Regions from separate parts of the Xenorhabdus sp. PB62.4 genome, predicted to be linked through region 2. Evidence: predicted binding sites of a transcription regulator. Region 2 holds the regulator's gene; each other region holds the start of a gene.

Region 1 (3,219 bases), on a different contig from region 2:
TTTCAGTTTGCCACCATGTGTCCACGATAGGGCATTTACTATTACCTATCTTTTGGTAATACCATTCCCAGGCTTCCGGGTTAATTGGCTCACCGACAGAACCCATGATACGTAACGACGTGCGTTTGGTTCCTTCTATAGCTTTATCGCCTTCAGCCATCAATGCTCTAATGGCGGTTGGTGCAGTATAAATAATATTAACCTGGTGCTTATCAACGATCTGACAGAGGCGATTAACATCGGGATAGTTGGGAACGCCTTCAAACATTAAGGTCGTGGCACCGCAGGACAATGGGCCATAGAGCAAATAGCTATGCCCTGTGACCCAGCCTACATCGGCTGTGCACCAATAAATCTCACCGGGACGATAATCAAACGTATATTTGAACGTCAGGGAAGCATAGACCAGATAACCCCCGGTCGTATGCAAAACGCCTTTGGGTTTACCGGTTGAACCAGAGGTATAAAGGATGAATAACGGATCTTCAGCATTCATCTCTTCAACAGGGCAATCTGAGCTGATATTTTCGATAAGCTCATGCCACCATAAATCACGGCCGTCATGCCAGTTGCTGGTATTTCCTGTGCGTCTGAAGACAACCACATTAGTGACACTCGTCACAGCAGGATTGCTCAGCGCCTCATCGACATTTTTCTTCAATGGAATCGTACGGCCGGCCCTCAAACCTTCATCTGCGGTAACAACAAGCTTGGCATTAGAATCGATAACTCTGCCTGAAATTGCATCCGGAGAAAAGCCACCAAAAATCACAGAGTGGATTGCTCCTATACGGGCACAAGCCAGCATTGCAACAGCAGCTTCTGGCACCATAGGCATATAGATAGCAACAACATCACCTTTTTTGACACCCAGTTTTTTCAAAACATTGGCAAACTGGCAGACATCATAATGTAACTCGCGGTACGTAACGTGTCGGGATTCTGCTGGATTATCTCCTTCCCATATAATGGCGGTTTGATCGCCACGCTCTTCCAGATGGCGATCGAGACAGTTGGCACTTAAATTCAGTGTTCCATCTTCAAACCAGCGGATATTGATATGCCCTGGGTCGAAAGACGTGTTTTTGACCTTAGTGTAGGGCCTTATCCAATCCACTATTTTACCTTTTTCACCCCAAAACCCTTCAGGGTCTTGTAGCGACCATTGGTAGTCTTGTTGATATTGTTGTTTGCTTATCAGGGCCGTATCTGCCATATCAGCAGGAATAAGATGCTTGATTATTTGAGTCATATTTTTATCTCCTTGCAATTGTTAATACTATGTCAAAACAACGTTAACTAAAGTGCAAGGGGAATTTTTGTTTCTTTTTTGCGCGGAAGATCACGCAATAAAGAGAATGAATTTCATGGAATGATCATTTAGTGCAGTGTCATTGGGTGAAGTTAAGTAAGGTTGTCAGTTATATCTGTGGTTAAAAATTTCATAAAGTCGATTTTGTTTAGATTTTCAGTTTAATTCTGGTATGAAACGCGAGCCTATAGAAGAAAACCATAGTGAACACATGGAATTGATAATCATTTTCATTATCATTCAATTCACTATAATAATCATCCTGTCTACAAGTGTGAGTTTTATATATTCTAAACAACTGGAGATATGACATGAGCTATTCACTGCCTTCTTTGCCTTACTCTTATGATGCTCTAGAGCCTCATTTCGATAAACAAACGATGGAAATTCATCATACCAAGCACCATCAGACTTATGTCACTAACACGAATACAGCTCTGGAGGCCTTCCCTGAATTAAGCGGGCTGGATATTGACGACCTAGTCCAGCATCTTGATAAAGTGCCTGCTGATAAGCGTACTTTTGTTCGCAATAATGCAGGTGGGCACTCAAACCACAGCTTGTTCTGGAAAGGCTTAAAACTGGGTACTGAATTGTCTGGTGTTTTGAAAGCGGCTATTGAGCGCGATTTTGGAAGTATCGACAGCTTCAAAGAAAAATTTGAACAAGCGGCAGCCACGCGTTTTGGTTCCGGCTGGGCATGGTTGGTGTTGAAAGAAGAAGGCAAACTGGCGGTTGTTTCAACGGCCAATCAGGATAGCCCGCTTATGGGTGAAGAGATCGCAGGTGCTTCTGGTTACCCGATTGTGGGTTTGGATGTGTGGGAGCACGCTTATTATCTGAAGTATCAGAACCGTCGTCCCGACTACATTAAAGCATTCTGGCATGTCGTTAACTGGGATGAGGCTGCAAGACGTTACGAAGAAAAAATTAAATAAGTGCTAAAAAATTCCTCCCTTGATAATGCTGGTCACTACAGTGATCAGCATTTTTATTATTCATAATTTTTATTTATTATTTGGCATTCTTTCTGCTTCACGATTAAAGGCACAATGCAATAATGAAAAAGAACGCTGTCATGATAGTAACAACCCTTATAGTATCCTCTCTCATGGTCGGATGCTCACAGCCAAAGAGTAGTGCTGAACGCAACGCCAAGCATTTCATTTATGCTTCTAACGACGATTTTGACCCTAATTTCCATACTAAAATATACGATAGCATCCAGCTTTCTGTACCTTATTTTGAACAGTTCTGGCAACTAGGTAAAAAGGACAGGGAAGCAGGGATGACGCCGGAAGATGCGCAGAAACGTGTAAGTTATTTCAGCAGTGATGAGTTTCTGAACTCTATTCAGAGAAAATCATGGTTTGCAGGTAAGGCTTACAACGAGACTGCTTCACCAAAATGGCTCAAGGCCATGTCTGAAGCCATATCTGCCACTTATACAGACGGTTACGAAGGCCGGAATTAACGTCTTGGAGGGAAGTTTTCCCTCCATTGTGAATTGAAGCGAGGCTTGCCGCGTTTATTCGCTCAGGGTAATATTTATACTCGTCTATTGGGGAGGAATAGAAATGTATTACCTACAGGTATATAGAGGCAAAATAATATCCTCCGAAAAATGGGGTTCCAGCGCAATTAACAAACTGCTGGTGAATGGCCGTTTACAGCTTACCTCTCTTGGTCTGGAAGGTGATGAACAGGCAGAAACCCGTTTTCATGGCGGGCCTGATCGCGCGCTTTGTCATTATCCTATGGAACATTATCTCTTTTGGAAAAGGCAATTTCCTGAATTAACGGAATTATTCTCACCACCATTGTTTGGTGAAAACTTATCTACGGAAGGCATGACGGAAGAGAATGTCTATATCGGGGATATATTCCAGTGGGGAGAAGCTTTGATT
Region 2 (3,219 bases):
TCCGTCACTGAGTAGGTTTGTCTCCTACCCGCGATGCAGGTAATCCATTTATATAAACGGAATCAGAACCTTGTGCCATCTGGCGAATGCCGTCTTCTTTACTGCAATGATACGAAAGGCGTTTACGACGTAAAGGCTGATTCCGACAATCTCCCCCATCAACCAGTAGCGACACGCGCTCAGCTAAGGTATTATTGCCCGCTATATTATTGGTACACGCCCTTTATCTATTGAATTTATGGCAAAAGAACAAACTGATCGCACCACACTGGATTTGTTCGCAGATGAACGCAGGCCAGGGCGACCTAAAACAAACCCACTGTCCAGAGATGAACAGCTTAGGATTAATAAACGCAACCAGTTGCGACGAGATAAAGTCAAGGGACTGCGTCGAGTGGAATTAAAACTCAACGAAGAGGCAGTCGATGCACTAAATCATCTGGCAAAACAGCGTAATATCAGCCGTAGTGAACTGATTGAACAGATGCTGTTAGCCCAACTGACAGAAAAAAATCACCTTGCCGATTAAAGGCTTTTATTCAACAGCAATAAAGCGGCATCACCACACAAATCTGACAGACTTGTCATGGATGTTTGGTCAAAATAACGCTTTTCATTTTATTAAAACTGACATTTTTCCTGCTGATTTCAGCGTGATGTGTATCGCTTAGATACACAATAAAACAAGAGGTTAACCCATTTTATGGCAATAATAGGTATATTCTTCGGCAGCGATACAGGCAACACAGAGAACATCGCCAAAATGATCCAAGAAAAATTGGGTGGTGCTGATGTTGCTGAAGTCCACGATATTGCCAAAAGCAGCAAGGAAGACATTGAAGCCTTCGATATTCTGCTGCTTGGCATCCCAACCTGGTATTACGGCGAAGCTCAATGCGACTGGGATGATTTTTTCCCGACTTTGGAAGAGATTAACTTCGAAGGGAAACTGGTCGCTCTATTCGGTTGCGGTGATCAGGAAGATTATGCAGAGTATTTCTGTGATGCTATGGGCACCATCCGCGATATTATTGAACCTCGTGGCGCGATTATTGTAGGTCACTGGCCAACCGAAGGGTATCACTTTGAAGCTTCTAAAGGTATGGCTGATGATAACCACTTCATTGGTCTGGCTATTGATGAAGACCGCCAACCAGAATTAACTGATGAGCGCGTTGAAGACTGGGTACAAAAAATTAAGGCTGAAATGAGCCTGTCTGAAATTCTGGGTGCATAAGGGCATTAGCTTCCTTTCACACACTTGCATAATGTGTCATGATATCAGGTCTGGCATGGTTTTCATTTTGAATATCCATGCCTATAATCAACAACGTGAAACAGAATCATGATTCCCTCACGATACCCCTAAGTATCATAAGTTCACTTAACTCAAGTTACAGGACTGAATCCGCATGACCGACAACAATAAAGCATTGAAAAATGCTGGACTTAAAGTAACACTTCCGCGCTTGAAAATTCTGGAAGTGCTACAGGACCCAGAATGCCATCATGTCAGTGCGGAGGATCTCTACAAAAAACTGATTGATATCGGTGAAGAGATTGGCCTCGCCACTGTCTATCGCGTGTTGAACCAGTTCGATGATGCCGGCATTGTCACACGCCACAATTTTGAAGGCGGTAAATCTGTTTTTGAACTCACTCAGCAACACCACCATGACCATCTAATTTGTCTCGATTGTGGTAAAGTCATTGAATTCAGTGACGAATCGATTGAAGAACGCCAGAAAGACATTGCAGAACGCTATGGCATTAAACTTTCAAACCATAGCCTCTACTTATATGGTCACTGTGCTGTTGGTGATTGCCGCAAAGAGGGTTCACTGCATGATGAAAGAGCATAATAAGCAAGCACAATAAAGAAGTGATGAATGTCGTTCGCTTCTTGTGTCTGACTTAGTCTGAATAAACTACTGCCGATTAGCGCGAGCTAATCGGCAGATTGCTTTAGACGTTAAATTTAAGCGTTAAAATTTAACTTCGTCTATCCGGCTAAAACGTTTTCCATCACTACTGACAGAACGAATTTTCACATTACTGCTGACGTAAGGCCGCTGTCTATCATCGTAAATCTGCCATGTTTTTCCATCATCCAGTGAATATTGGATAACAACACCCGGCAACGCAATATTGGCTTCAAATACCCCGGCAACAATTTTTCCTCCCGGAACCGGCAGGCGATAAGCAATATTGAGTTTATCCAGTTTAGTCAGCTCACGCTGCCCCATCAGGTTGGCAAAACGTTCCCAATCACGATTGAGCACATCCGTCTCAACATAATGGGTTATTCCACCTTTATATTCTCTTCCCTGCTGATAATTCAGTTCCCAATTCGCCTGATGCCAGGCTCGTTCCGCCAGCGGTAATAAGCGCGGGTAAATCATATATTCCATCTGTTCATCGGTACGCACGGTTTCACTCCATGATAGCCCTGACATACCATAAGCGCCCGGCCAACGTTTATTGCTATCAGTATTAAAACGGTTGCCATCGCGATCTACCGAGGTTTCCGCATTTTGTGGCATGTTATTTGGGGCAAAGCTGAAGATTTTCGCCTCGTCATTAAACCGGGTCGCCCAATAGTAGCCCCGCTCTTTCGGATGCACTTCATACGGCATATCAATGTAGACATAATCAGGGCTGGAAACGATAACTCGATAATCTTTATTCGCCCAACCATTTACGGTGTCATAACCTCCCCAATAAAGGATATCCCAGAAATTGACCGCAACATGTTTAGTGGCAAAGTCTTTTGCTGACTTGGCGTGTTTCAGACCATCCTGCCATGCCTGCATTGTGTCAATGCCGTGAGAGTTGACGATTTTACTTACTTCAATAGCAAAATAACTGGCAAGCTCATCAACATCTTTGATTACACCCTGCGCGATCATCTTCTGACAAACCTGAGACTTAGCCCACGGCTTATCTTCGATTTTTTTGTTGATAATCCCCTTGCCCGGCACAATTGGTCCGCCTTCATCCTGATATCCGTCACCCAAACGAATATTTTTTGCCTCATCCCCGCCAAAATGCCATGTATTCAACGGTTGCCCGGCTTCTTTGTGCATGGTGACAATTTCGCTAATCACTTTATCGATAAATCGTTTGGAAGAATCCATACATGGATTCAGGTAACTCCGGCGATCATAGAACTGTACGGATGTTGTATTTGAGGTATCGGTCGGATCAAGTAAGCGATAT
Region 3 (3,219 bases), on a different contig from region 2:
TCACGTTTAAAATAACGGTGCCCGGGGCAAGAAGGCAGAGCGGGATGATAAACTTCAGCCACTTCCGGCCGTTTTGCGAGCCACTTGGCAATTTTGATACTGTTTTTTTCCTGTTGTTTTAGGCGAACAGCCAGCGTATGCAGCCCACGTGTTGCCATATAAACGGTATCGGGATCGGCAATCTGACCCAGTAGGTAAGATCGCTCTCTGAGCTGTTCCCAACATCGTGCATTGGCGACTGCGGTTCCTAGCATGCCATCGGAATGGCCGATGATATATTTTGTGGCGGATTGAACGGAAATATCGACACCAAACTCCAGAGCCTTAAACAGAATGCCGGCCGACCATGTATTGTCGATAATAATCACAATTTCAGGATTAACCTTGCGGGCGGCACGCACGATAGCGGGGACATCCTGTACTTCCATCGTCAGAGAGCCGGGAGACTCAAGAAAGAGCACCGTGGTATTGGGCTTAATCAGAGAAGCAATGTCCTTGCCAATCATCGGATCAAAATAATCAGTAGTGATACCCATTTTCTTCAGAACCTTATCGCAAAAAGCTTGTGATGGTTCATAAGCATTTCCCGTCATCAGGACATGATCGCCGGTTTTTACAAAAGCCAGAATCGAATTAGTGACAGCGGCCGTACCGGAAGGGTAGAGAGCACAGCCTGCACCGCCTTCCAGTTCAGACATTGCATCCCGAAAGGCAAAATGCGTCATCGTGCCACGGCGTCCGTAGATTAATTCGCCTTTAGTGTGGTGCTTCAAAGCATGTTGCATGTGTTCAACAGTATCGAAAATGACAGATGATGTACGCTGAATAAGAGGATTAACGGCACCTTGCGTATATTTTTTTTCCCTTCCTACATTGACCAATAAAGTTTCTAGTTTTTTTTCTGTCATGGATCTCATCCCCCCCAAGTTAATTTTTGGCCTGCTTTTTTGGCCTACTTTCCCATGCCTAAACAGAACGGCTCAAACAGAACTGTGCAAATAATGATTAGAAAGTTAAAAGATTTGGTATCGATTTGCCAAAGAGATTCAGGCAACTTGACGAAAATTCAAGGTGATCTGTTGAGAGGTTATAAGGAGGAATGGACAAAAGTGTACCGTTTTTTAGCAATTTTTTATTAAATAGTAATGATAATTACTATCAAATCGTACAATGTCTGATATCATTTGCGGCGGACTTTTTCCCTCTTGAGTTTATTGAGGTGAGAAAGTAAAAAACATGACCCCGGTCATATTAGGATTAGCAAGATGAGTAAACGTGATTCACTGCTAAGTAACAGAATCTATAAAAAAGAGAGTAAGGCTAACTGATGCGTAATTTGACAGCTTCTATTCTATTGGCACTCGGATTAACAAGCTCAGCATGGGCTGATACAGTGCCAGCCGCGCCAGAAAATCAGGCTGCTGCTCAGGTAGCCGCTCCGGCAACACCAGCATCTTCCGCAGTGCCACAGGTGACTGAACCGAAAACTGAAGCATTATCAGCCACAGAAACACCATCAACCACAGAAACACCATCAGCCACAGAAACGAAATCCACAGCCCCGAATACAGCAGAAACTGGAGTCACCGAAACTGTGGCTACCGACGCTGTTGTTGAACCAGTTACAGAAGAATCGGCCAGCCAATCCGGTGGGTTCGCAACCGATCTGTCTGTTTGGGGCATGTATAATAATGCGGATGTGGTCGTAAAAACGGTCATGGTGGGGTTGGTTATCGCCTCCATCATCACATGGGCACTGTTTTTCTCCAAGGGTACGGAACTATTAATGGCGCGCCGTCGTTTACGCAAAGAACAGCAGGCTTTGGCTGACGTCGTCAATCTGGATGCGGCGGCGAAAATTGCAGCGGATTTTGGCAAGCAAAGTATCAGCCGTTTGTTATTGAGCGAAGCACAGTCAGAGCGTGCCCTGTCTGCTGAAAGCGCTGACAAGGCCGGAACCAAAGAGCGAACTGCATTCCGTATGGAACGTGCCGTTGCAGCAATCAGTCGCCATATGGGGCGTGGTAACGGCTATCTGGCGACCATTGGCGCAATTTCGCCGTTTGTCGGGTTGTTCGGAACTGTTTGGGGGATCATGAACAGCTTTATCGGGATTGCCCATTCACAAACCACTAACCTGGCGGTTGTTGCACCGGGTATTGCGGAAGCATTGCTGGCGACAGCTTTAGGTCTGGTGGCGGCGATCCCTGCGGTAGTCATTTATAACGTTTTTGCCCGTGTTATTTCCTCATACCGTGGGCAAGTGGGAGATACGGCGGCTCAGGCAGTCCTGTTGTTGGGCCGCGATCTTGATCTGGCTGAAAGCAAAGCAGAAAAAGCAGAAGCAAGGTAATAAACTATGGCAATACGTCTTAATGAAGATTTGGACGATAGCGGTGAACTGCATGAAATTAACGTCACGCCATTTATTGACGTGATGCTGGTGCTGCTGATTATTTTCATGGTAGCTGCGCCACTGGCAACGGTAGATATCAAAGTCAATTTGCCGGCTTCATCCGCTAAACCACAACCCCGACCAGAAAAACCGGTATTCTTGACTGTGAAAGCGGATCATCAGCTCTATGTGGGTGAGCAACAGGTTGATCACGATAACTTATCCTCGGTATTGGATCAAACTACGCAATCCAACAAAGAAACCACGATTTTCTTTCAGGCAGATAAATCTGTGGATTATGAAACATTGATGAGTGTGATGGATTCCCTGCGCAAGGCGGGCTACCTCAAAGTTGGGCTGGTGGGAATGGAATCTGTTGCTGCTCAATAAACCTCATTCATGCGATCCAATGATGATTTAGCGTGATAAACATGAACTGCCCAAATAGCTAATTGGGCAGTTCAGCTTTCTGTCGTCTCTCCTGTTGATGATATACCCAAAATAAATCCCCTTGTTACCTTCAATGCAATTTGAAATATGAAGAGTAAGAACCGATTAAAATAGGTTATAAATCAGCCATAACACCCTTTATATCGGCATTATACTTTTTATTTGTTTTCATTCAGTTGAATGAAGTTCTGTGTATTAAAAATAGTCAATAAATATTGTTTTTACTTCATTGCCCGATATTCACATTTTTATGTTTACGCTGGTTAAAGTTATTGTTCTGCTATTTTGTTTTATTGTGACAATATCTTCTGAATAGGGGGTGTAAAAGATAAAAAGCACATTATGTAATATATCAATAATAAATATTAATAATG
Region 4 (3,219 bases), on a different contig from region 2:
TAAAATATAACGGTTAATCAACGCCAAAAGCACCATGCCAGTGACCAAAACAATTTTTAGCCATAACATAGATTGGTATTCAGAAATAGCGCGATTAAAAACAGGCCAACCCGGAATTAAAATCACACTACTCACAATTCCCGTTACAATCACCAGAAAAACGGCAAAATGCCCATAGAGGGAAAACTTTCTCATTGCCGCCATACTTTCTGCATATAAACCAGCAGCAATATTTTTACTACTGTCTATACCCCCTGCATGTGTGCCATTAATTCCGTATGCACTATTAATTCCGTGTGTATTATTAATTAGGTATGTACTATCACGATATAAATTTGCTTCCGGTGCTTTCTTCAAACGCAAAAATTGCAGGCACAGCAAGAATGGCCATAATCCCCCAAACCAATAACCCACACTCAGCAAATGAACAACCTGATTGGCTTGCAGTAATAACCCTATGTTTCCTTCATACATAGCAGCGTGACCAATGAAAGCGTGACTGGATAATAAGATAACCGCACAACTGAGCAATAGAAGGTTTCTGACCTTGGTATTGGAAAGGAATAACCCACCAACAGCAAATATTGCAACCAATAACTGCCATTGCCACACTTGCCCAAAAGAGGTTCCTAATACAGCCAGCCAAATATCCGGGACATAGATATCTTGCCAGCCATCCCCCATTAACCCTGCCTGAGCAACAAACCAGACTAAGGAGGTTATTAAAGCCAGCACTGTGCTGATTAGAATTCCAACCCTTAACCGTTCTCCCATCAGCCTCGAAAAATGACCAGAAGTCAGCATCACTGTGAATAAACTCAAACCAAACATCAGCATGACGACGACAAAATGAGAAAAACGGCAGAATACGTATAGTGCCTCTAGAGAGATCATTATCTTACGGTAAAGCGATAAGCGCCTTTTGTTTTATGACCATCGACGGAAAGTACACTCCAGTCGACACTATATTCTCCCGCAGCGAGCTTCCCTTCAACTGGCAGGATAAGTTTGGTTTTAGTTTCTGGATCAAGTTCCAACTTACCGGTTTTGATCGCTGTTTTTTCCGGGCCAGTCAATTTTACTTTACTGAATCCAAGTTCAATACGCTCTGAAAAACTCAAAGTAATGGTCTGCGGAGCAGCTTCAACAGTCGTGTTTTCTGCCGGGATCTGATCTTTCAAATGCGCATGAGCTAAAGCCTGTTGGCAAGACATGCCGACAAAAAGAACAACAAGAGCAGATAATTTAGCCCAAGATGAACGGATGCTAAAAGTAGACATATAGATAACCCTTTAATATACAGGTGAATTTTTCATACTAAGACGGGAATTCTATATCAAAAGATCAGTTTAATCTGCGATATTCGAAGGGCAATGTCCTGACCTGTGAAGCACTACGCAAAAATGAGGGTAAAAACGAAAAAAACCGTAATTCCTGCCTCAAAAATAAACGAACAAGCGGGAACTACGGTGAAAAAAGCGGTTCAGGCGAATTTATTTGGGACTCTCTTAAGCGTGGTTTGGTGCCATAGACAGACCTTTCAGATCTTTATCCAGCAAGAACAGTGACTTACCACTTTCACCCACCATATCCAGTTTATCCAGAATGGATTTGAACAATTTTTCTTCTTCATGCTGTTCAGCAACATACCACTGCAAGAAGTTAAAAGTAGAATAATCCTGTGTCATCATCGCAACATGAGCAAGTTTGTTGATTTCTTCTGTAATTAATTTTTCATGCTCATAAGTCTGATTGAAGACATCAGAGATAGAATCAAACTCAACCGGAGGAGCCTGAATAGCACCTAGCACAGGCATTGAACCAGTGTCACCCAAATAATCAAACAAACGCTGCATATGCTGCATTTCTTCTTGTGAATGCGCTTTCAGAAATGCTGCTGCACCTTCATATCCTTTGTCACTGCACCATGCACTCATTTGCAGATATAAATTCGCAGAATAAAATTCCAGATTTAACTGCTCATTTAATTTCTTGATCATTTCTTGTTTTAACATCAGCCAATCCTCCTAATGATTTATTAAATTGGGCGTATTATGCCAATTAAAAACACATAAAACAAAAATAAAATAAAAATATATAACTCATTGATAATTAAAATTTTATACCATATAAATAATAAGAATAAATCTCATTAAATATAAGGAAACAAGAATCAATTTTATTTAATTTAATTATTTCCCTTAAAATAAAAACTTTAATAGAAATGAGAATTGGTATTATTTATATTTATTTGATGTTTTTTTAAGCCCTTTAAACCACTTGATAAACCCAAAAGAGTCGATTAATTTTCTTCCTAAGAGATAAATTTTCAGAGAGGCCATAATGGAGCGTAACTTAGCCAGATTATCTAAAGACGAGATGGATAAAGTCAATGTTGATTTAGCAGCATCCGGTGTTGCTTTTAAAGAGCGCTATAACATGCCTGTCATTCCCGATACTGTCGAGCAATCACAGCCATCCCATCTGCGAGAATATTTCCAGCAGCGTTTGCATCACTACCGCCAGCAATCAAGGTTTCTGTCGCGTTTGCCTTATGAACCCAAAAGCCGTTAAAGAGACGGCAAAAAAGGTAACCACCGCTGAATGGGTGGTTATCTCGGCTATTTTCCGACAAAACTATCAGTTGCCTTGATTAATTGGTGCAAAATGCCGGGTTCATCAAAAGAATGACCAGCACCTTCCACAATACACAATTCCGCTTCTGGCCATGCTTTAGCCAGATCCCATGCGTTCTGGATCTGACATGCCATATCATAGCGTCCATGTATAATGACGGCCGGAATATGTCTGATCGTATCAATATGATCCAATAACTGTTGGGTTTCATCCATAAAGCCGTTATTGATGAAGTAATGATTTTCAATGCGTGCAAATGCTAAAGCAAATTCATCTTCCGCAAATGAATCTGAATGCTCAGAAGGCAGCAACGTCACCGTTTCTCCTTCCCAAAGGCTCCATAAACGCGCCGCTTCCAACTGCACTTGCAGATCAGCGCTCGTCAACCGTTTGTGATAAGCTGCAATCACATCGTCACGCTCTTTTTCCGATAAGATAGATAACATACGTTCCCATTTTTCAGGGAAAAAACGAGAAGCACCTTCCTGATAATACCAACTCAATTCTTGGGGACGAAGCAGGAAAATTCCCCTTAATATCAATTCAGATACATGATTCGGGTGTTTTTCAGCATAGGCCAAA

What was found. Region 2 encodes Fur, which represses iron uptake genes when iron is present. Its sites were predicted from a motif close to ATAATAATGAGAACNACTATCAA; they were not measured.
Region 1: a site for Fur is predicted at 1,530-1,552, ahead of sodA (superoxide dismutase [Mn]). Genes of this name have one in related genera too.
Region 3: a site for Fur is predicted at 1,140-1,162, ahead of exbB (tonB-system energizer ExbB). Genes of this name have one in related genera too.
Region 4: a site for Fur is predicted at 2,219-2,241, ahead of ftnA (non-heme ferritin). Genes of this name have one in related genera too.

The regions. Positions count from the first base shown of each region.
Region 1 is NZ_NKHR01000009.1:151,090-154,308, reverse strand. It holds gene acs (acetate--CoA ligase) at 1-1,252, opposite strand, end outside; gene sodA (superoxide dismutase [Mn]) at 1,624-2,250, shown strand; gene Xenpb_RS10400 (Exc2 family lipoprotein) at 2,373-2,786, shown strand; gene yiiM (6-hydroxyaminopurine reductase) at 2,890-3,219, shown strand, end outside.
Region 2 is NZ_NKHR01000002.1:271,923-275,141, forward strand. It holds gene Xenpb_RS02960 (hypothetical protein) at 1-11, shown strand, start outside; gene Xenpb_RS02965 (PAAR domain-containing protein) at 5-175, opposite strand; gene ybfE (LexA regulated protein) at 239-529, shown strand; gene fldA (flavodoxin FldA) at 704-1,237, shown strand; gene fur (ferric iron uptake transcriptional regulator) at 1,413-1,862, shown strand; gene Xenpb_RS02985 (beta-N-acetylhexosaminidase) at 1,986-3,219, opposite strand, start outside.
Region 3 is NZ_NKHR01000001.1:269,874-273,092, forward strand. It holds gene metC (cystathionine beta-lyase) at 1-908, opposite strand, end outside; gene exbB (tonB-system energizer ExbB) at 1,328-2,353, shown strand; gene exbD (TonB system transport protein ExbD) at 2,360-2,785, shown strand.
Region 4 is NZ_NKHR01000013.1:44,092-47,310, reverse strand. It holds gene Xenpb_RS12010 (CopD family protein) at 1-894, opposite strand, end outside; gene yobA (CopC domain-containing protein YobA) at 894-1,280, opposite strand; gene ftnA (non-heme ferritin) at 1,509-2,015, opposite strand; gene Xenpb_RS11995 (DNA polymerase III subunit theta) at 2,344-2,574, shown strand; gene pip (prolyl aminopeptidase) at 2,622-3,219, opposite strand, start outside.